DNA from 4 places in the Mesorhizobium sp. CA10 genome. Region 1 is predicted to be linked to each of the others. Evidence: predicted binding sites of a transcription regulator. Region 1 holds the regulator's gene; each other region holds the start of a gene.
The links. The regulator LexA, encoded in region 1, represses DNA repair genes until DNA is damaged. The targets are predictions, from matches to a motif close to TGTTCNNNNTGTGTTCNG.
Positions count from the first base shown of each region.

Region 2: the regulator LexA is predicted to act here: its motif matches at 3,269-3,286, upstream of LB535_RS20185 (helicase-related protein).
Region 3: the regulator LexA is predicted to act here: its motif matches at 2,845-2,862, upstream of LB535_RS18190 (ATP-dependent helicase).
Region 4: the regulator LexA is predicted to act here: its motif matches at 1,611-1,628, upstream of LB535_RS16160 (ATP-dependent helicase).

Region 1 is NZ_JAIUHV010000003.1:611,880-616,747, reverse strand. It holds gene LB535_RS09990 (alpha/beta hydrolase) at 1-681, opposite strand, end outside; gene kynU (kynureninase) at 729-1,976, opposite strand; gene lexA (transcriptional repressor LexA) at 2,409-3,143, shown strand; gene LB535_RS09975 (ComEC/Rec2 family competence protein) at 3,180-4,868, opposite strand, start outside.
Region 2 is NZ_JAIUHV010000009.1:237,675-242,542, forward strand. It holds gene phaR (polyhydroxyalkanoate synthesis repressor PhaR) at 1-420, opposite strand, end outside; gene LB535_RS20175 (acetyl-CoA C-acetyltransferase) at 725-1,912, shown strand; gene LB535_RS20180 (beta-ketoacyl-ACP reductase) at 2,032-2,754, shown strand; gene LB535_RS20185 (helicase-related protein) at 3,452-4,868, shown strand, end outside.
Region 3 is NZ_JAIUHV010000008.1:163,517-168,384, forward strand. It holds gene LB535_RS18180 (sterol desaturase family protein) at 1-187, shown strand, start outside; gene LB535_RS18185 (DUF982 domain-containing protein) at 251-553, opposite strand; gene LB535_RS18190 (ATP-dependent helicase) at 738-2,819, opposite strand; gene LB535_RS18195 (hypothetical protein) at 2,964-3,131, opposite strand; gene LB535_RS18200 (hypothetical protein) at 3,265-3,447, shown strand; gene LB535_RS18205 (LysR substrate-binding domain-containing protein) at 3,718-4,686, opposite strand; gene LB535_RS18210 (hypothetical protein) at 4,800-4,868, shown strand, end outside.
Region 4 is NZ_JAIUHV010000007.1:24,667-29,534, forward strand. It holds gene LB535_RS16155 (glucose/quinate/shikimate family membrane-bound PQQ-dependent dehydrogenase) at 1-1,486, opposite strand, end outside; gene LB535_RS16160 (ATP-dependent helicase) at 1,669-4,359, shown strand; gene LB535_RS16165 (ABC transporter permease) at 4,369-4,868, opposite strand, start outside.

The sequences.
Region 1 (4,868 bases):
GAATTCCGCACGCTCGCCGCCGCCGGCCCAGCAGGTGATGCAGGCTCCCTGTCGAGGCCGCAACAATGCCGGGCTTTCGCTCCGCGCTTCCGGCTCGTCGATGTTCAGGGTCTCGTTCAGCGCTGTGAACATCAGCGGCCGAAGGTCGTGCAGGCCTGAAATCGAAACCACTTGGCGTATGCGCCGCGCCAAATCGGATGATAGCGGTGAGGCCGTGGTCACCATCCGGCTGGCGAGATGCCCGCCGGCCGAGTGCCCGGTCAGCATCAACGGACCATCAACCATGGACGCCGTCTTCTCGATCGCTGCAGCGACCTCGCCGACTATGCCGCTGATCCTGGTCTGCGGGCACAGCGTGTAGGAGGGCATGGCGACGGCAAAGCCGCGGCCGATCGCGCCTCCAGCCAGATGCGACCAGGAGCTCTTGTCCGACTCCATCCAATAACCGCCGTGGATGAACACAACGAGCCCCTTTGGCGCCGCAGACGGGAGAAAAAGGTCGAAGCGATTGCGCGGCGCTTCGCCGTAGACAACATCGAGCCGCGCCCTGCCCTCTGACAGCAGCCTTTCGCGGAATGCCCGCGCCGGCCCATCCCACGCCGCCGGCCAGCGGTCGCCGCCCGCGATATTTGCGCCATTTGCGTAGGCGTCGTCCCAGTCGGCAATGCGATGTCCCAGCAACGGTGCCTCCGCGATCAGGTCGTTTGTTCGGCATCGCCGATTCAAAGTCAGGTAACGGTCGCTTTGACGGCAAAGCGCGCGTCTTGCCAGATGCCAGTGCGCAGGATGTCCTGCAGCACCTCGACCGCATTCCAGACATCGCGGTAACCGACATAGAGCGGCGTGAAGCCGAAACGAATGGTGGATGGCGCGCGGAAATCGCCAATCACGCCGCGCTCGATCAAGGCGCGCATCACCTGGTAGCCATTTGGATGGGCGAACGATACCTGGCTGCCGCGTTCTGCGCCTGAGCGCGGGCTCTCCAGCTCAAGACCGAAGCCGCCGCATTTGGCTTCGACAAGCCGGATGAACAGGTCCGTCAGCGCGACGCTTTTTCCCCGCACGGCCCTGATGTCGACATCGTTCCACATATCCAGCGCGCCTTTCAGCGCGCGCATCGACAGCACCGGCTGCGTTCCGCACAGGAACCGCCGGATGCCCGTGCCCGCGGCGTAGCCCTGCTCGAACGCGAAAGGCCGGGCATGGCCCCACCAGCCGCTGAGCGGCTGGCGAATGTCGCGGTGGTGGCGGTTCGCGGCGTAGATGAAGGCTGGCGAGCCCGGCCCGCCATTGAGATACTTGTAGGTGCAGCCAATGGCGAAATCGGCATTAGAGCCGTCGAGATCCACCGGCAGCGCACCCGCCGTGTGGCAGAGGTCCCAGACGATCAGCGCGCCGGCTTCATGAGCCTTGCGGGTGAGCGCCGCCATGTCGCGCAGCCGGCCGGATTTGTAGTTGACGTGGTTGACCAGGATGACCGCGACGCGATCGTCGACCAGTTCCTCAATCGTCGGGGCATCGGCGCCTTCGAGCCGCAGCACCGTGCCGGGCCGCGTCGATGCGACGCCTTCCGCCATGTAGAGGTCGGTCGGAAAGCTGTCGCCCTCGGCAACGATCACCGAACGCTCGGGCCGCATTGTAAGTGCCGCATGCAGGACCTTGTAGATGTTGATCGAAGTCGTGTCGCAAACGACCGTCTGGCCGGGTTTCGCGCCGATCAGCCGTCCTAGCTGGTCACCCAGCTCGATGGGCATATCGAACCAGCCGGCGGTGTTCCAGGCGCGAATGAGATCCCGCGCCCATTCCTGCCTCGCGGCAGTCTCGATCTCGCTGAAGGCGTCGATCGAAGCAGCGCCCAGCGAATTGCCGTCGAGGTATATGACGTCTTCCGGCAAGACGAAGCGATCGCGCATGGCGCGCAGCGGATCCGCGGCATCCATCGCCTCGACTTCGGCGAGATCAGGAATTCCCCTCATTGTGCTGCCCCCTCCGTTTCGATCTGGCCAAGGGGGTTGTCTCACCACCCTCGGCGACAGGGCAAGAACCTTTGGTCCTATGTTAGCTGGTCCATAGACGGCGAAGACTGCGGATCGGAACTTCGCCAAGGTTGGCATTTTGGATTCGTTTCGTTCACGGTGCGGCGCGCTTACGGAACGAGCCGACGTGATCCCATCCGCCGCTTCGTGATCGTGTCGGCTCTTGTTTCAGCTTAACGAAGCTCCAAAATCGAGCGGAATCAATGCCGCTGTCCTACAAGGGCGGCCAAGGCATCACCGGATGCGACATTGTTTCGGCAGCGTTAACAAATTCACTAAACTTTAAACGGTTGCGGAACACAACTGGAACAGATAGTGTTTGTTCTGGGTTTGTTTTTCTGATTCTGGTTTCAGAACCCGTGGGGGCCGCCGATGCTGACGCGCAAACAACATGAACTCCTGATGTTCATCCATGAACGCCTGAAGGAGAGCGGGATTCCTCCATCATTCGATGAGATGAAGGAGGCGCTCGACCTTGCCTCCAAGTCCGGCATCCACCGGCTGATCACGGCGCTGGAAGAACGCGGCTTCATTCGCCGGCTGCCGAACCGGGCGCGCGCGCTGGAAGTGCTGCGCCTGCCCGACTCGATCGCGCCTGGCCTGAATGCCGCGAAGAAGTTTTCGCCGAGCATCATCCAAGGCGGCCAAGGCAATCTCAGTCGCCAGGTCAAGCCAACGACGCCATCGCGCACCCCGACGCCAAGCAATGACGACGAGGCCGCGGCGGCCGTATCCATTCCGGTGATGGGCCGCATCGCCGCCGGCGTGCCGATTGACGCCATCCAGCACCAGACGCATTCGATCTCGGTGCCGCCGGACATGATCATGGGCGGCGAGTATTACGCGTTGGAGGTCAAGGGCGACTCGATGATCGAGGCCGGCATCTTCGATGGCGACACCGTCATCATCCGCAATGCCAACACCGCAAGCCCGGGTGAGATCGTGGTGGCGCTGGTCGACGATGAGGAGGCGACGCTTAAGCGTTTCCGCCGCAAGGGTGCCTCGATCGCGCTCGAGGCCGCCAACCCAGCCTATGAGACCCGGATCTTCGGACCGGACCGGGTCAAGGTTCAAGGCAAGCTCGTGGGACTCATCCGCCGCTACTGAGCAGAACTGGCCGGCCTTCTTCGCCCGAACGACAGTCTATTGGGCCGGTGCGGCGGCTGGTTTTTCCGGCTGCTTATAGGGCGCCAGTCCCCTCGCCTCGCGCGTGTATTTTCGCTGCTCGTGCCAGGGTCGGTATGGTTCTACGACCGCGTGGCGGACGGTTGGCCGCGCGGTTGCCGATTGCGGATCGAAGAAAACGGCGGCGCTGCCGTCGCGCGCCAGCTGCCGCTTGGTGACGACGAGCACACGCGGATCGCGGCATGGGTTATAGGCCGTGGCGTCGTTGATGACGATGAGGTCGGCGAAACCGCAGGCCGGCCGGGCGGCGTCGCGGGTCTCGGCGAGCGCGACGATCGCGCCGGAAGGATGCCGGCCGATGCAGAGATCGCCGCTGCAATAGAAGGGCGAGCCGGGCGGCAGGTCGACGGGATCGGCAATGTCCAGCGTATCTTTGGCGAACCTTTCCGGCGGCACGATCTCCTCGGCTTTCAGCGCCCGTTTCCAGTTGTCGGTGGTGAACTCGTTGGAGCGTTCGCGATTGACGGCAAGCTCGCCGCCGCCGATCGGCATCGCCACCAGATGCGCATCCTCCGAGATAAGCACGTCCGGTGTGCGGACATGCGGAATGGCCAGCAGCGCAGCGAGCGCGAAAGGTACGGCGGCAAGCCTCAGCCAGGTGGTGGCCATCGTCGCGATGACCAGCGCGACCGTCGCCAGCAGCACCGACTGGATTGAGATCAGCCCCACGGCGTCGACCGGTGAGCGCTCGGAAATCCATGCCGAAATGGCGATCATCGCCGTCAGGCCTTTGCCCATGACAAAGAGGAACGGACCGTCGAAGCCGAAGGGCATGGCCAGCGCGCTCAGCACGGCGAACGGGATGACGATCAGTGAGACGATCGGCATGACCGCCAGATTGGCCAGCAGGCTGAGCGGCGACACCCGCTGGAAGTGCCAGATGGCAAACAACAATGTCGCGCTGCCCGCGATGAGCGACGTCACGGCGGCGCCACCCGCTCCAATCGCCAGTTTTCGCGATAGGAACCCGAGAAACGAACGCTTTGCCGGCGGCGCGGTCGTTTTGCCGGCGCGATAGTCGGCGAAGCCGGCATAGGCGCCGACCAGGGCGGCGGTGGCAGCGAAGGACATCTGGAAGCTCGGGCCGACCACTTCGTGCGGCGAGACCAGGATGACGGCGATGGCAGAGATCGCCAGGTTGCGCATGGTCAGCGCTGCGCGGTCGAAAAGCACGGCGACCAGCATCACGCCAAGCATGATGAAGCTTCGCTCGGCCGCCACCACGATGCCGGAGATCACGAGATAGGCGGCGATCGACGCCAGCGCGATGCCAGCGGCATATTTCTTCACCGGCCGGCGCGACGAGAAATCCGGAAACAGCGCGAAGGCGCCGCGTAGCAGGACCATGATCGTGCCGGCGACCAGCGCCATGTGCAGGCCGGAGATCGAAATGATGTGGTAGATGCCGGTCCGTCGCATCGACTCGTTGATGGCTTCCGGAATGCCGGCACGAACGCCGACGATCAGCGCCGCCGCGATCTCGCCCTCGGAACCGCCGATGCTGCTCCTGATGTGGTCGGCAATCCCCTCGCGAGCATTTTCTATGGCCGATGCCACGCGCGCGCCAAACGGCACTTCCGTTGCCGCAGTCGGGGTCGACGCGACAAGTTTCGGATCGCCCAGGAAAAAGCCGCTGGCGCCGATGCC
Region 2 (4,868 bases), on a different contig from region 1:
TCGCGTCTGTTCCTCGAGCGCCTTGATCGGCGTCTTCATCATGTCGATCGGCGTTTTCCCGAAGGTACCCTTGAGCTGCTCGCGAAACCGCTCCTGCTCCTTGGAGAAGGCGATCATCGATTGTTCGAGGAAGCTCGGCACGATCATCTGCATCTGATCGCCGTAGAAGGAGATGAGTTGGCGCAGGAACGGGATCGGCAGCATGTTCTGCCCGTCCTTGTTCTCCAGCTCGAAGATGATCTGCGTCAGCACCGGATGCGTGATGTCGTCACCGGTCTTTGCGTCCTGGACCGTGAATTCCTCGCCCTTCTTGACCATCTCGGCCAAGTCCTCGAGCGTCACATAGGTGCTCGTGCCGGTATTGTAGAGCCGGCGATTGGCATACTTCTTGATGACGATCGGGTCGTCTTTTGCGGCCATCCGTATCCTCCCCAGGACACCGGCACCTCTAGGAGTAAGCGGCCGGTAACGATTGCGCCCTTTATCGAGGATACGCGCAAAAGCCTCACAATTCCAAGCGGTTTGTGCACTGCGGCATCAATTAATGCTGCAGGGCATGACAAAATTCGCCGCGCGGTCAACGTCATGTTGCCACAACCGGCGCGCGCCCTGCTTGCCGCGCATGGCGGCCATGCCCATTTCCGGTTTGACTCGGCTGCCTGAACCGGCAAGAAAGTCTTCAAGGATAGCCTAGAACACGACACCTCGAAGTCTGGAGAAGAAAATGTCCGCTTCCAATTCCATCGTCGTCGCCAGCGCCGCTCGCACCGCGGTCGGATCCTTCAACGGCAGTTTCGCCGCCACGCCGGCGCATGAGCTCGGCGCCGTCGTCATCAGGGAATTGCTGGCGCGCGCGAACGTCGAGGCGGCGGAAGTCGACGAGGTCATCCTCGGCCAGGTGCTGACCGCCGCGCAGGGACAGAACCCAGCCCGCCAGGCCTCGATCAATGCCGGCCTGCCGAAGGAGACCACGGCCTGGGGCCTCAATCAGGTTTGCGGCTCGGGCCTGCGCGCCATTGCGCTCGGCATGCAGCAGATCGCCACCGGCGACGCCAAGGTGATCGTTGCCGGCGGCCAGGAATCGATGTCGATGTCGCCGCATGCCGAGTACCTGCGCGCCGGCGTCAAGATGGGGGACTACAAGATGATCGACACCATGATCAAGGACGGCCTGTGGGATGCCTTCAATGGCTACCATATGGGCAACACCGCCGAGAACGTCGCCCGCCAGTTCCAGATCACCCGCGAAACCCAGGACGAGTTCGCGCTCGCCTCGCAGAACAAGGCGGAGGCTGCGCAGAAGGCCGGCAAGTTCAAGGACGAGATCGTCGCCTTCACCATCAAGGGCAAGAAGGGCGACACAACAGTCGACCAGGACGAGTACATCCGGCACGGCGCGACGCTCGACGCCATGACCAAGCTGAAGCCCGCTTTCGACAAGGACGGCACGGTCACCGCCGCCAACGCGTCGGGCATCAATGACGGCGCCGCCGGCGCGCTGCTGATGACCGAGGCCGAGGCCGTGCGGCGCGGCATCACCCCGCTGGTGCGCATCGCCTCCTGGGCGACCGCCGGCGTCGATCCGGCGATCATGGGCACAGGGCCTATTCCCGCTTCGAAGCGGGCGCTGGAGAAGGCCGGCTGGTCGGTCAAGGACCTCGACCTCGTCGAGGCCAACGAGGCGTTCGCCGCGCAGGCCTGCGCCGTCAACAAGGGCATGGGCTGGGATCCCTCGATCGTCAACGTCAACGGCGGCGCCATCGCCATCGGCCATCCGATCGGCGCTTCGGGCGCCCGCGTCTTCAACACGCTGGTCTACGAGATGCGTCGCCGCGGCGCCAGGAAGGGCCTTGCCACGCTGTGCATCGGCGGCGGCATGGGCGTTGCGATGTGCGTGGAAGCGCTGAACTGAGCGAATAGCGAATAGGGAGTAGCGAATAGGGAAAACGGCGTCGGCGCAGCAGGCTTCAATCCCCTACTCGCTATTCGCTACTCCCTACTCGCTCCTCCGATCAACAGGGAGGAGCACACATGACCAAAGTAGCAATCGTCACGGGCGGAACACGCGGCATCGGCGCGGCGATATCGGTCGCCTTGAAGACCGCCGGCTATTCGGTCGCGGCGAACTATGCCGGCAATGACGAGGCGGCCCAGAAATTCAAGGCCGAGACAGGTATCCCCGTCTACAAATGGTCCGTCGCCGACTACGAGGCCTGCGCCGCAGGCATCAAGCAGGTGGAGGCCGATCTCGGTCCGGTCTCCGTGCTGGTCAACAATGCCGGCATTACTCGCGACACCATGTTCCACAAGATGACGCCCGCACAGTGGAAGGAAGTGATCGACACCAATCTGTCCGGCGTCTTCAACATGACGCATCCTTTGTGGAGCGGCATGCGCGACCGCAAGTTCGGCCGCGTCATCACCATTTCCTCGATCAACGGCCAGAAGGGTCAGATGGGCCAGGTCAATTATTCGGCCTCGAAAGCCGGCGATATCGGCTTCACCAAGGCGCTGGCTCAAGAGGGGGCTCGCGCCGGCATTACCGTCAATGTCGTCTGCCCCGGCTACATCGCCACCGACATGGTCATGGCCGTGCCGGAAAAAGTACGGGAGTCGATCATCGCTCAGATCCCGGTCGGTCGCCTCGGCGAGCCGGAAGAGATCGCGCGCTGCGTCGTCTTCCTGGCTTCTGACGAAGCCGGCTTCATCACCGGCTCGACCATCACCGCCAATGGCGGCCAGTATTTCGCCTGATACCATTTGTTGCCAGGCGGCTCCGGCACCGGAGCCGCCTTTTTGTCCCGCCGGCAGCCCGGCGCGACACCTTGCCTCAATTCGGCACGCAAAAGTTAACGGCCGCAGCCACGTTCTGTGCATAACCGCTGCGACAAGCTGTGAATTCTCGGTGGGCAAGCTGTGGATAACACCATATCTAGGGGTGAACAAACCGGGAAAACCGCCAGATCGCTGATTCGTCGCCGATTCGTTCCGGCTTTGGCCGGAAAGTTAACAGTGGACGGTGCAAACGTCACCGAACTCGTTAAAAGCGATTAAGAAAAGTCAACAATTTCAGACCGTTGAAGTCTGCCCTCAGGTCGGGCCTGACCGTTGTTCGGCAAAGGTTAACGACGACCGGGGTCCGGCCGAGGCCAAGCAGGAATTGGGCCAATTCGGCGATTCAGCATGTGGTGAGACTCACCGTCAAAAAATCCACATATAGCCGTGAACAAAACCTGAATCAGAACGAGTCACCGATTCGTCGCTGATTCGTTCCAGACTCGTTCCAGCTGTTAACAAGCAGCCGATTTTGGCTACCCCCTCCGGCATAGCCACTTCGCGAGGGAACATTCCGCTTTCGCTTCACGCCCGAAGTCCCTATGTGTCGCCTGTCACACGCGGCGGCAGCGCCGTGCTTCAGACTACGAGCGGCAGAAACCTTATTTCCGAGCCGATGAACATCCAGCCGAAACACTCCCAGCCGCTGATCCTTTCGGGCCGCGACGTGACGGCCGTGCTGGGCCCGACCAACACCGGCAAGACGCATCTCGCCATCGAGCGAATGGTCGCGCATGAGACCGGTGTCATCGGCTTGCCGCTGAGGCTGCTTGCCCGCGAGGTCTATGCGCGCGTCTGCGAGAAGGTCGGCGCCCATAAGGTGGCGCTGATCACCGGCGAGGAGAAGATCGTGCCCGCCGGCGCAAGGTATTCGGTTTGCACCGTCGAGGCGATGCCGCGCGAGACCGACGCCGCCTTCGTCGCCATCGACGAGGTGCAGCTCGCCGGCGATCTCGAGCGCGGCCATATCTTCACCGATCGCATCCTGCATCTGCGCGGCCGCCAGGAGACGCTGCTCCTGGGCGCGGCCACCATGCATGGCATCCTGCAGCGCCTGTTGAAGGGCGTGTCGGTGGTGACGCGGCCGCGCCTGTCGCACCTTGCCTATGCCGGCTCGAAGAAGCTCACTCGGCTGCCGCGGCGCACGGCGATCGTCGCCTTCTCGGCCGACGAGGTCTATGCCATCGCCGAGCTGATCCGCCGCCAGCAGGGGGGTGCTGCCGTCGTGCTCGGCGCTCTTTCCCCGCGCACCCGAAATGCCCAGGTGGAGATCTTCCAGTCCGGCGATGTCGACTATCTCGTCGCCACCGACGCCATCGGCATGGGCCTGAACCTCGATCTCGATCACGTCGCCTTCGCTCAGAACCGCAAGTTCGACGGCTATCAATACCGCAACCTGACCGCCGCCGAGCTTGGCCAGATAGCCGGCCGCGCCGGCCGGCACCTGCGCGACGGGACGTTCGGCGTCACCGGCCAGGTCGACCCGTTCGACGAGGATCTGGTCGCCAAGATCGAGGGACACGATTTCGATCCGGTGAAGGTGCTGCAGTGGCGCACCGCCGATTTCGACTTTTCCAGCCTCGATGCGCTGAAGCGCTCGATCGAGGCCAATGCGCCTGTCGAAGGGCTGACCCGCGCGTTGCCGGCGGTGGATGCGCAGGCACTGGAGCAGCTATCGCGCGACGGCGACATCCGCGGCTTGGCCACCGGCAAGGAGCGCGTGGCGCTGCTTTGGGAAGCCTGCGCGCTCCCCGACTATCGCAAGATCGCGCCGGCACAGCATGCCGATCTTATCGCCTCGATCTATATGGACCTTGCGCGTCACGGCCATGTCGATGAGAATTACATGGCCGAGCAGGTGCGGCGCGCCGACACGACGGAAGGCGATATCGACACGCTGTCGCACCGGATCGCGCAGATCCGCACCTGGACTTTCGTCTCCAACCGCCCCGGCTGGCTGGCCGATCAGCTACACTGGCAGGAAAAGACGCGCGAAATCGAAGACAGATTGTCGGATGCGCTGCATGAGCGGT
Region 3 (4,868 bases), on a different contig from region 1:
ACAGTTGCCCGTCCTCGATCTGATCGGCGGCACCTTGTTCATGCCGCAACATATGCCGGAAAAATACGGCATCGACGAGCCGGTGCCGCAGCTCTATCACCAGCAACTCGTCTATCCCTTCGTGACCACGGCCGAACCGGTCGCGCCGATCGCAGAAACGTTACCGGCGGCCGCCAAGCCGGAATGACGTCACGGAAAAACCCGCCACTGAGGGCGGGCTTTCCGGGAGGGCGGTCTTCTGTTGTAAAATTCAGGCAGCGAAGCCGCCATAGCCGCGCGCCACCGGCTTGACCGAGACGACCGGCTGCTCTGAAGGCCACAAGACGCCTGCCGTCACCGCGAAGGTGATCAGCGCATCGCGCGCGGCCTCGACCGGGATTTCTCCATTCCGCGCGGCCTCGCAGGCCTTCACCGCGGCGCCATAGCTGAGGCGGCGGCGCGACGGCGGGAACTCGGTCAGGAAATCATGCATCTCGAACAGCGAGGCGATCATGCGCTTGTGGCCGGCGCCGACGCTGAGGGCGACCGGTGTGAAGAACGTCCTGTCGTGCATTCGGACCTCGTCAGTTGGCTGCGGAGGCGGCGAGCCTCCCTGGCTGGGGAAGGACGCCACACAACGCGGCTTGCGGCGGGAGGTTCCACGCATGCCGCTGTTTTCTCAAGGATGGCGTGCCCCCCGCTGACGCAGAGACAAATCGGGCTCTTTGTCTTGCAGTCGGCTGGAACGGCCAGGCAGCCTATTTCCACATGCCGCGCATGCGGGCGCCGAGATCGACCTTGACGCCCGGCCGCTGGCGCGGGTCGTTCTTGAGCGCGGCGCTCGCCCAGGACGACTGCTCGAAGGCCGAAAGCATCGAGGCCGGGATGAAGCGCGTGCGCGAGGCATAGACGTGGCGGTCGCCGCGCGCCGCCTGGTTGTGCGGATAAAAGCGCTGCGGCACGACGAGATGCAGGCTGTCCTTGGCCCGGGTCATCGCCACATAGAGCAGGCGCCGCTCCTCCTCGATGTCCTCCTTGGTGCCGACGCCGAGATCGGCCGGGATGCAGCCGTCGACGGTGTTGAGCACGAAGACGTTCTTCCATTCCTGGCCCTTGGCCGAATGGATGGTCGACAGGATGAGATAATCCTCGTCGCGATGCGGCGGCCCGGCCTGGTCGCTTGTGGCGTCGGGCGGGTCGATGGTGAGCTCGGTCAGGAAGCGCTCGCGCGACGGATATGTCGATGCGATCTGCTCAAGCTGGAGGAGATCGGCCCGGCGCGTGATCGCATCCTCATGGATGCGCTCCAGATGCGGCTCGTACCACAGCCTGATCCGCTCGAGGTCGGCCGGCCATTTGGCGCCGGCGCGTAAGCCGCCATAGATGTCGAGGAAGACCGGCCAGTCCTGCGCCGCGCGCTGCGGCGGCCGGAACCGGGCGAGGCCCAGCGTCTCGTCCAGCGACGTCGCCATGGCGTCGACGATCTGCGAGGCGGCGGACGGGCCGATGCCCGGCATAAGCTGCAGCACGCGAAAACCGGCGACGCGGTCGCGCGGGTTCTCGGCAAAGCGCAGCATCGCCAGCATGTCCTTGACATGCGCGGCATCGAGGAATTTCAGCCCGCCGAACTTGACGAAGGGAATGTTGCGGCGCGTCAGCTCCACCTCCAGCGGCCCGCTATGGCTCGAGGTGCGGAACAGCACCGCCTGTGCCTTCAGCGCCGTGCCCGCCTCGCGCTCGGCCAGGATCGCCTGGCATACATAGTTGGCCTGCTCGGCCTCGTCGCGCACGCTGACCAGTTGCGGCTTGTGCGAGGACCGGCGCTCGGTCCACAGATTCTTGGTGAAGCGCTCGCTGGCCTCGCCGATCACCTTGTTGGCGGCGGCCAGGATCGTCTCGGTCGAGCGGTAGTTACGCTCCAGCATGATGACCGCGGCTGCTTGCACGAACTGCTTTGGGAAATCGAGGATGTTGCGCACTTCGGCAGCGCGGAAGGAATAGATCGACTGCGCGTCGTCGCCCACCACGGTCAGCCCGGCGCCGTCCGGCTTCAGCGCCAGAAGGATCGAGGCCTGCAGCCGGTTTGTGTCCTGGTATTCGTCAACCAGCACATGGTCGAAGCGGGAACCAAGATGCGCCGCGATCTCCGGCTCGGTCGCCATCTGCGCCCAATAGAGCAGGAGGTCGTCGTAATCGAGCACGTTCTGCGCCTGCTTGGCCTCGACATAGGCCGCGAACAGCTCTTTCAGCTGTTCGGCCCATCCTGAGCACCAGGGGAAGGCTGAGCCAAGCACTTCTCCCAGCGGCGCCTGCGCATTCACCGCCCGCGAATAGATCTGCAGGCAGGTGCCTTTGGTGGGGAAGCGGCTTTCGGTCTTCGAGAATCCCAGCTCGTGCCGGGCAAGGTTCATCAGGTCGGCCGAATCCTCGCGGTCATGGATGGTGAAGGCCGGGTCGAGGCCGATCTGCTCGGCATAGTCGCGCAGCAGTCGCGCGCCGATGCCGTGGAAAGTGCCGGCCCAGGCGAGTGCGTCGGCGATGATTGCCGCGTCGCGCCCCAGCACCTCGCCGGCGATGCGCTCGACCCGCTTGGCCATCTCGGCCGCCGCGCGGCGCGAGAAGGTCATCAACAGAATGCGGCGCGGATCGGCGCCCTTGACGATCAGATGGGCGACGCGATGCGCCAGCGTGTTGGTCTTGCCGGAGCCGGCGCCGGCGATCACCAGCAGCGGCGCCGCCACCTTGCCGTCGCCATGCATCACCGCCAGCCGCTGCTCGTCGTTCAGCCGGCCAAGATAGGCGGGCGCCTCGAAGGACGAATCACGAGCGGCGATGTTCATCGCCCATCAAGCATCGTTTCCGCTTTGTTCGCAATAATTTCCTCGGCCCGCGCGAGGGGGAGAGGTGGCCGCGAAGCGGCCGGAGAGGGGCTGCGCCGGCATCCACGCTTCACCGGAAGGGGCTATTCCCAATCGAAAGAGCCGCTACCGCTTCGGCTCGACCCCCATCGCCGCCGACTGGCGCCGCAAATTGCGCCTCTCGTCGCCCGGCATATCCAGTGGCGCGACGTCTCCAGGCACCTCGTGGATGATCCTCACGGCAACGCGATAGGCGGTGTAGGCAAAAAGCCCGGCAAGCAGAAGGCGGACCATAATCAGTTTCCTCGTTGCGTTCGATTGGCTCGGGATTCCAACCGGACTCGGATCGGTTGGTTCCCGCCGGTCAACGCAACCAAACCGCCACCGCCCCGTTTGCCCCTCAAGGAGCGAACGAGAGGAGGTCGTCATGAAGAAGCTTCCTGTGCTGCTGGCTCTTGCGGCAGGGCTCGTGCTCGCCGCCTGCGACAACAGCGTGCCGCCCACCAAGGCGCCGGGCGATGAAGTCAACCAGAACCCTCAGGTCGACAAGAACCCTGTGCCGAAGTCGACCACCGGCGGAGACCAGCCGGGCACGCCGCCGAAGCAATAGCGCCAACGCCCGGCTTGCCGAGATTATCGTCGGGCCGAAACGAAGAAGGCCGGCGCTGCTTGGGAGGAAGCTGGGTAGCGCCGGCCAAGCGGGAAAATCAGGCCCGCCGCACAACACAAGATAGCTGAGTCTCCGCTTCGCGTCATGGTGCGATCACGGTAGCCGGCTATGGAGCCACCGGAAAATCACGAAAATTCTGCAGGGCCCGTCATTGCGAGGCCTCCGATGGTGCGGGATTCGCTCAAGTGAGCATCCGTGGAAGACTGGCCTTCACGCCATCGCCACGCGCCGTACCGGCACGTTGGCGATCTCGATGTCCAACTGGCGCTGCGTCAGCGCCGCTTCAGCCATGATCCACCGCTTGAACAGCTCGACCTTGCGGGCGCCGACCGCCTTGATGGGGCTGACGAAATACCAACCCGCCGTGTTGGGATGGTGGACCGCGAAGGGGGCCACCAGCCGCTCGGCGCGGATGTCGCTTGCCATATAGGCGCGGTTGGCGACGGCAAAGCCCATGCCGGCATTGGCCGCTTCGTAGGACATCATGCAGCTATCGAAATAGACGCTCCTCGTTTCGCCAAGCACGAAGCTTGCGCCGGCAAAGCCCAGCCACGACTGCCAGTTCTGCGTGCACGTGTCAGAGTGTAGCAGCGTGAAGTAGCGCAGATCCTCCGGCACGACCTTCGACAGCGGTTTGTCGCCCAGCACCTCATGGAAGAGTTTGCGGCTGCACACCGGCGTCAGGTCTTCCTTGAACAGCAGCTCCGACGTGAGACCGGGGAAATTGCCGTCGCCATAACGGATTTCGAGGTCGTATTCCGAAGTCGAGAATTCATGCGTGGCGTAAGAGGTCGACACCCGCATCTCAATATCAGAATATTGATGCTGGAAGGCCGAAAGGCGCGGAAACAGCCAGCGCGCCGCAAAGGTCGGCAGCACGCAGATCCGCAACACATGCGCCTGCGACTGGCCGGTTGCCTCCATGCTGGCCGCCACTATCCGCTCCAGCGCCTCGCGCACGCGCGCCACATAGGTCTCGCCCTCCGGCGTCAGCGACACCGCGTTGCCGCCACGCTCGAAGATCTTGAAACGCAGCTGATCCTCCAGGCTCTTGACGCGCTGGCTGACGGCGGAAGCGGTGATGAATTGCTCTTCGCCGGCGCGCGTGAAATTCCTGTGCCTCGCGGCGCTCTCCACGATTTTCAGTGAGTTGAGGTTGACCTGACTGAGCAGTCGCACGGGGTTTTCGACCTTAAGCTGGGCTTACGCTACCACCAGCATTCCTAAATTTACAGGGGTAGGCGTTTAAATGACTGTTAACCAAGTGTTGCCCCCATTTTGGAGAAAATAGAATGAACGCCCATACAATTCCCGAACTGCGCTGTGCAATGAGCCGCGAGGCCATCATTGGTCATGAGACC
Region 4 (4,868 bases), on a different contig from region 1:
GAATGATCGGCTCGCCGGTGCGCCGGTCGAGCACGTAGAGATCGCCCTGCTTGGTCGGCCCGACCAGCGCCGGCACGACGCCGTTCGCGGTGGTGATGTCGACCAGCGACGGCTGCGCCGGCACGTCCATGTCCCACAGATCGTGATGCACGGTCTGCCGGACCCAGCGCAATTGCCCGGTGTTGAGATCGAGCGCGGTGATCGAGGAGGAGAATTTCTCGACATTGGCGCTGCGGCCCATGCCGAGCTGGTCCGGCGTCTGGTTGCCGAGCGGAACGTAGAGCAGTCCCAGCTTCTCGTCGGCGCTCGCCGTCGACCACATGTTGGGCGAGTTGTGGGTGTAGGTTTGCCCAGCGGGCAGCGGCGTCGTCACGTCCGGATTGCCGGAATCCCAATTCCATAGGAGCGCGCCGGTGCCGGCGTCGAAGGCGCGGATGACGCCGGACGGTTCCTCGGTCGAATAATTGTCGTTGACCGCGCCGCCGACGATGATCTTGCCGGCGACGATCAGTGGCGCCGACGTCGAATAGTAATAGCCCGACTTCGGATAGGGCATGTTGGCCATCAGGTTCAGCGTGCCGGCCTCGGCGAAGGACGGACACACCTGCCCGTTCGCGGCATCGAGCGCGATCAGCCGGGCGTCGGAGGTCGGCAGATAGATGCGCGCGGCGCAAGGCTGGCCGGCGGCGATCTTGGCGTCGGCATAATAGGACACGCCGCGGCAGGTCTGGTGCTGGCGGTTGGGGTCGAGCTTGATCTTCGGATCGTAGCGCCACTTCTCCTTGCCGCTCGCGGCATCGATAGCGATGGCGAAATTATGCGGCGTGCAAATGAACAGCGTATCGCCGATCTTCAGCGGCGTCACCTGATAGGTCGTCTCGCCGATATCGTCGGGGCCTTTCACGTCGCCGGTGCGATAGGTCCAGGCCGGCTGCAGCTTGGCGACGTTGTCCGGTGTGATCTGGTCGAGCGGCGAATAGCGCTGGCCGAAGGGCGTGCGGCCGTAGAACTGCCACTCGCCGGCCGGCATGTCGCCGCCGAGATTGGCGGCCGTCGCCGCCTTTTCGGTGCCCAGCGTGCCGCCGATATCCATGGGATCGGCGGTCATCGAATAACCGGCGACCGCGAGCGAGGCGAGCACGGCCAGGATCAGCGGCGCGCGTCCGTCCGGCCCCCGCAGCCCCCGCCTTGCCCACGGCGTCAAAAGCCACAGGGCAATGAGCACGATGACGCCGCCGCGCGGACCGAGCTGCCACCAGTCGAAGCCGATTTCCCAGACTGCCCAGCACAAAGTGGCGAGCACGAATAGCGCGTAGAGCCAGAGCGAGGTCGACCTGCGCCTGAACAACAGCCAGGCGGTGATCAGCAAGACCAGGCCCGCGATCAGGTAGTACCAGCTGCCGCCCAGCGCGATGAGCCAGATGCCGCCGCCGCCGAGAATGAGACCGATGAGGAAAAGGACGAGGGAGGTGATGGTGACAGCCAAGACGGTGCTCCTTCGACTGTTGCGCCTTTGCGGCCGCTCTGAGGCGACGGCGAGCCGTCCCTGCCCTGCCGGCAGCTTTCCCTCACCCGCTCCGGCTGTCAAGTTGCGGCCAGACACGCGAAACTAGAACAAAACGTAGACAGTTCTGGTCTTTCGCTGCCGAATCACTACATTCGGGAGCGATGTCGGGCTTTTCCGAAGAGATGCCTTTTTTCGATGAACCGAATGCGCGGCCCGCTGCGGCCCCATCCGGCATAGCCGCGCGCGCCATGGCCGCCCGCAGCGGGCAGAACAGCGCGCCCGATTATCTCAAGGGCCTGAACCCGGAGCAGCGCCTCGCCGTCGAGACCACCGAAGGCCCGGTTCTGGTGCTGGCCGGCGCAGGCACAGGCAAGACGCGGGTGCTCACCACGCGCATTGCCCACATCCTCAAAACCGGAAAGGCCTGGCCTTCAGAAATCCTGGCCGTGACTTTCACCAACAAGGCCGCGCGCGAGATGAAGCAGCGCATCGGCCTGTTGATTCACGAACAGGTTGAGGGCATGCCCTGGCTCGGCACCTTCCACTCGATCGGCGTGAAGCTGCTTCGGCGCCACGCCGAGCTGGCCGGGCTGAAATCGGATTTCACCATTCTCGACACCGACGACGTGGTGCGGCTGATCAAGCAACTGATCCAGGCCGAAGGGCTGGACGACAAGCGCTGGCCGGCCAAGACCTTCGCCCAGATGCTCGACAACTGGAAGAACAAGGGCCTTGGCCCGGACGAAATAGCGGAAGGCGATGCGCGCAGCTTCGGCAACGGCAAGGGCCGCCAACTCTACAAGGCCTACCAGGAACGGTTGCAGACGCTGAATTCCTGCGACTTCGGCGACCTGCTCTATCACCCGATCCGCATCTTCCGCGCCTATCCGGACGTGCTGAAGGACTACCACCGCAAGTTCAAATACATCCTCGTCGACGAGTATCAGGACACCAACACCGCGCAATACATGTGGCTGCGGCTCCTGGCGCAGAGGCCGGAAGGCAAGCCGATCTCCCCCCTCGAGGGGGAGATGTCCGGCAGGACAGAGGGGGGCGCCTCGCGCCGACAGGCCGGTGGGGCACCACCCCCCTCTGTCGGCTCCGCCGACATCTCCCCTTCAAGGGGGGAGATTGGGCGCTCTCCCTCCGAGGGCCGAAGCAAGTCCCCCGTAAACATCTGCTGCGTCGGCGACGACGACCAGTCGATCTACGGCTGGCGCGGCGCCGAGGTCGACAACATCCTGCGCTTCGACAAGGATTTTCCGGGCGCCACCATCATCCGGCTGGAGCGCAACTACCGTTCCACCGCGCATATATTGGGTGCCGCCTCCCACCTCATCGCTCACAATGAGGGCCGCTTCGGCAAGACGCTGTTCACCGACCGCGACGACCCCGAGGACGACAAGGTTCACGTCCACGCCGCCTGGGACTCGGAGGAAGAGGCCCGCGCCATCGGCGACGCCATCGAGGCCTATCAGCGGCAAAAGCATAACCTCAACGACATGGCGATCCTGGTGCGCGCCTCCTTCCAGATGCGCGCCTTCGAAGACCGTTTCATCACGCTCGGCCTGAACTACCGCGTCATCGGCGGCCCGCGCTTCTACGAGCGCTTGGAAATCCGCGATGCATTGGCCTTTTTCCGCGTCGTCGCCAATGGCGGCGACGACCTTGCCTTCGAACGCATCGTCAACGTGCCGAAGCGCGGGCTGGGCGAAGCCACCATCCGCCAGATTCACGACACGGCCCGCGCCATGCGCGTCCCCATGCTGGAGGCCGCCGCAACGCTCGCCGAAAGCGACGAGCTGAAGCCGAAGCCGCGCGCGGCGCTGCGCGAGGTCGCAGCCAATTTCGAGCGCTGGCAGAAGGCGCTAGAAACCACCCCGCATACCGAGCTTGCCGAGACCATCCTGGAGGAAAGCGGCTACACCGACATGTGGAAGAACGACCGTTCGGCGGATTCGCCCGGGCGGCTGGAAAACCTCAAGGAGCTGATCCGCTCCATGGAGGAGTATGAATCGCTGCGTTCCTTCCTCGAGCATGTCGCGCTGGTGATGGAGGCCGAGCAGGGCGAGTCGCAAGATGCGGTCTCGATCATGACGCTGCATTCTGCCAAGGGCCTCGAATTCGAGACCGTCTTCCTGCCCGGCTGGGAGGAAGGCCTGTTCCCGCACCAGCGCGCGCTGGACGAAGGCGGACGCTCCGGCCTCGAGGAAGAGCGCCGGCTCGCCTATGTCGGCCTGACGCGCGCCAAGAAGAACCTGCATATCTGGTTCGTTTCCAACCGCCAGATTCACGGCCTGTGGCAATCGACGATCCCGTCGCGCTTCGTCGACGAATTGCCCGAAACCCATATCGATATCGCCGACAGCGGCAACAGCTACGGCGGCTACGGCAATCCCTATGGCGGCGGCTCGTTCGCTTCCGGGCGCGGCGGCGGACGACAGAACCCCTACGGCGCCTCGCGCTTCGACAATATCGGCGCCAAGGACCAGGGCAGCTTCTCCAACACCTATGCCACGCCCGGCTGGCAACGCGCGCAGGCCAACCGCACCGAGGCGACCGACCGCAACTGGGGCACCCGCTCCGGCCATCAAGTCGAGCGCATCGGCTATGGCGAGACTGATTCAGGCTACGGCGCCGGCCGCACCAGCGTGAAGGGCCGCACCATCGAGGGCGAGCTGGTCGCCAAATCCGTCGCCGACACGCCATCCGCCTTCAATGTCGGCGACCGCGTCTTCCACCAGAAATTCGGCAACGGCAACATCGCGGCCATCGACGGCAACAAGCTCACCATCGATTTCGACAAGGCCGGCCAGAAACGCGTGCTGGACGGGTTTGTCGCGCCGGTGTGACCGGCCTCCTCACCTGTACCTTGCCTGGTTCCACTTATGGCCGAGCAGCGACAGGATGATGATCAGCCCGTTGAAGAACTGCACGTAGAAGCCGCTGAGGCCCGCCGCGACCACGCCGGTCTGGATGAACGACACCGTGACCGCGCCGATCGCGCCGCCGACCACCGTGCCGATGCCGCCCCAGGTCGGCGTGCCGCCGACGAACACCGAGGCCAGCACCGGCAGCAGATAGCCGTCGCCCGCCGTCGGCCACCAGGTGAAATTGATCATCACCGAGAAGGTGCCGGCGATCGCCGCGCCGATGCCGACGAAGACGAACACTTTCACCCGAACCCATTTGACGTCGATACCCATCTGCCTCGCGCTGTCGGGATTGTCGCCGACCACTTTCACCTGCGCGCCGAAGCGGTGGCGGTTGTAGAGCAGCGCCGAGAAGACGACGAAGGCGATCGCCCAGAAGACCTGCACCGGGATGCCCCAGACCTGGCTGGAGAAGATCTTGTAGGCCG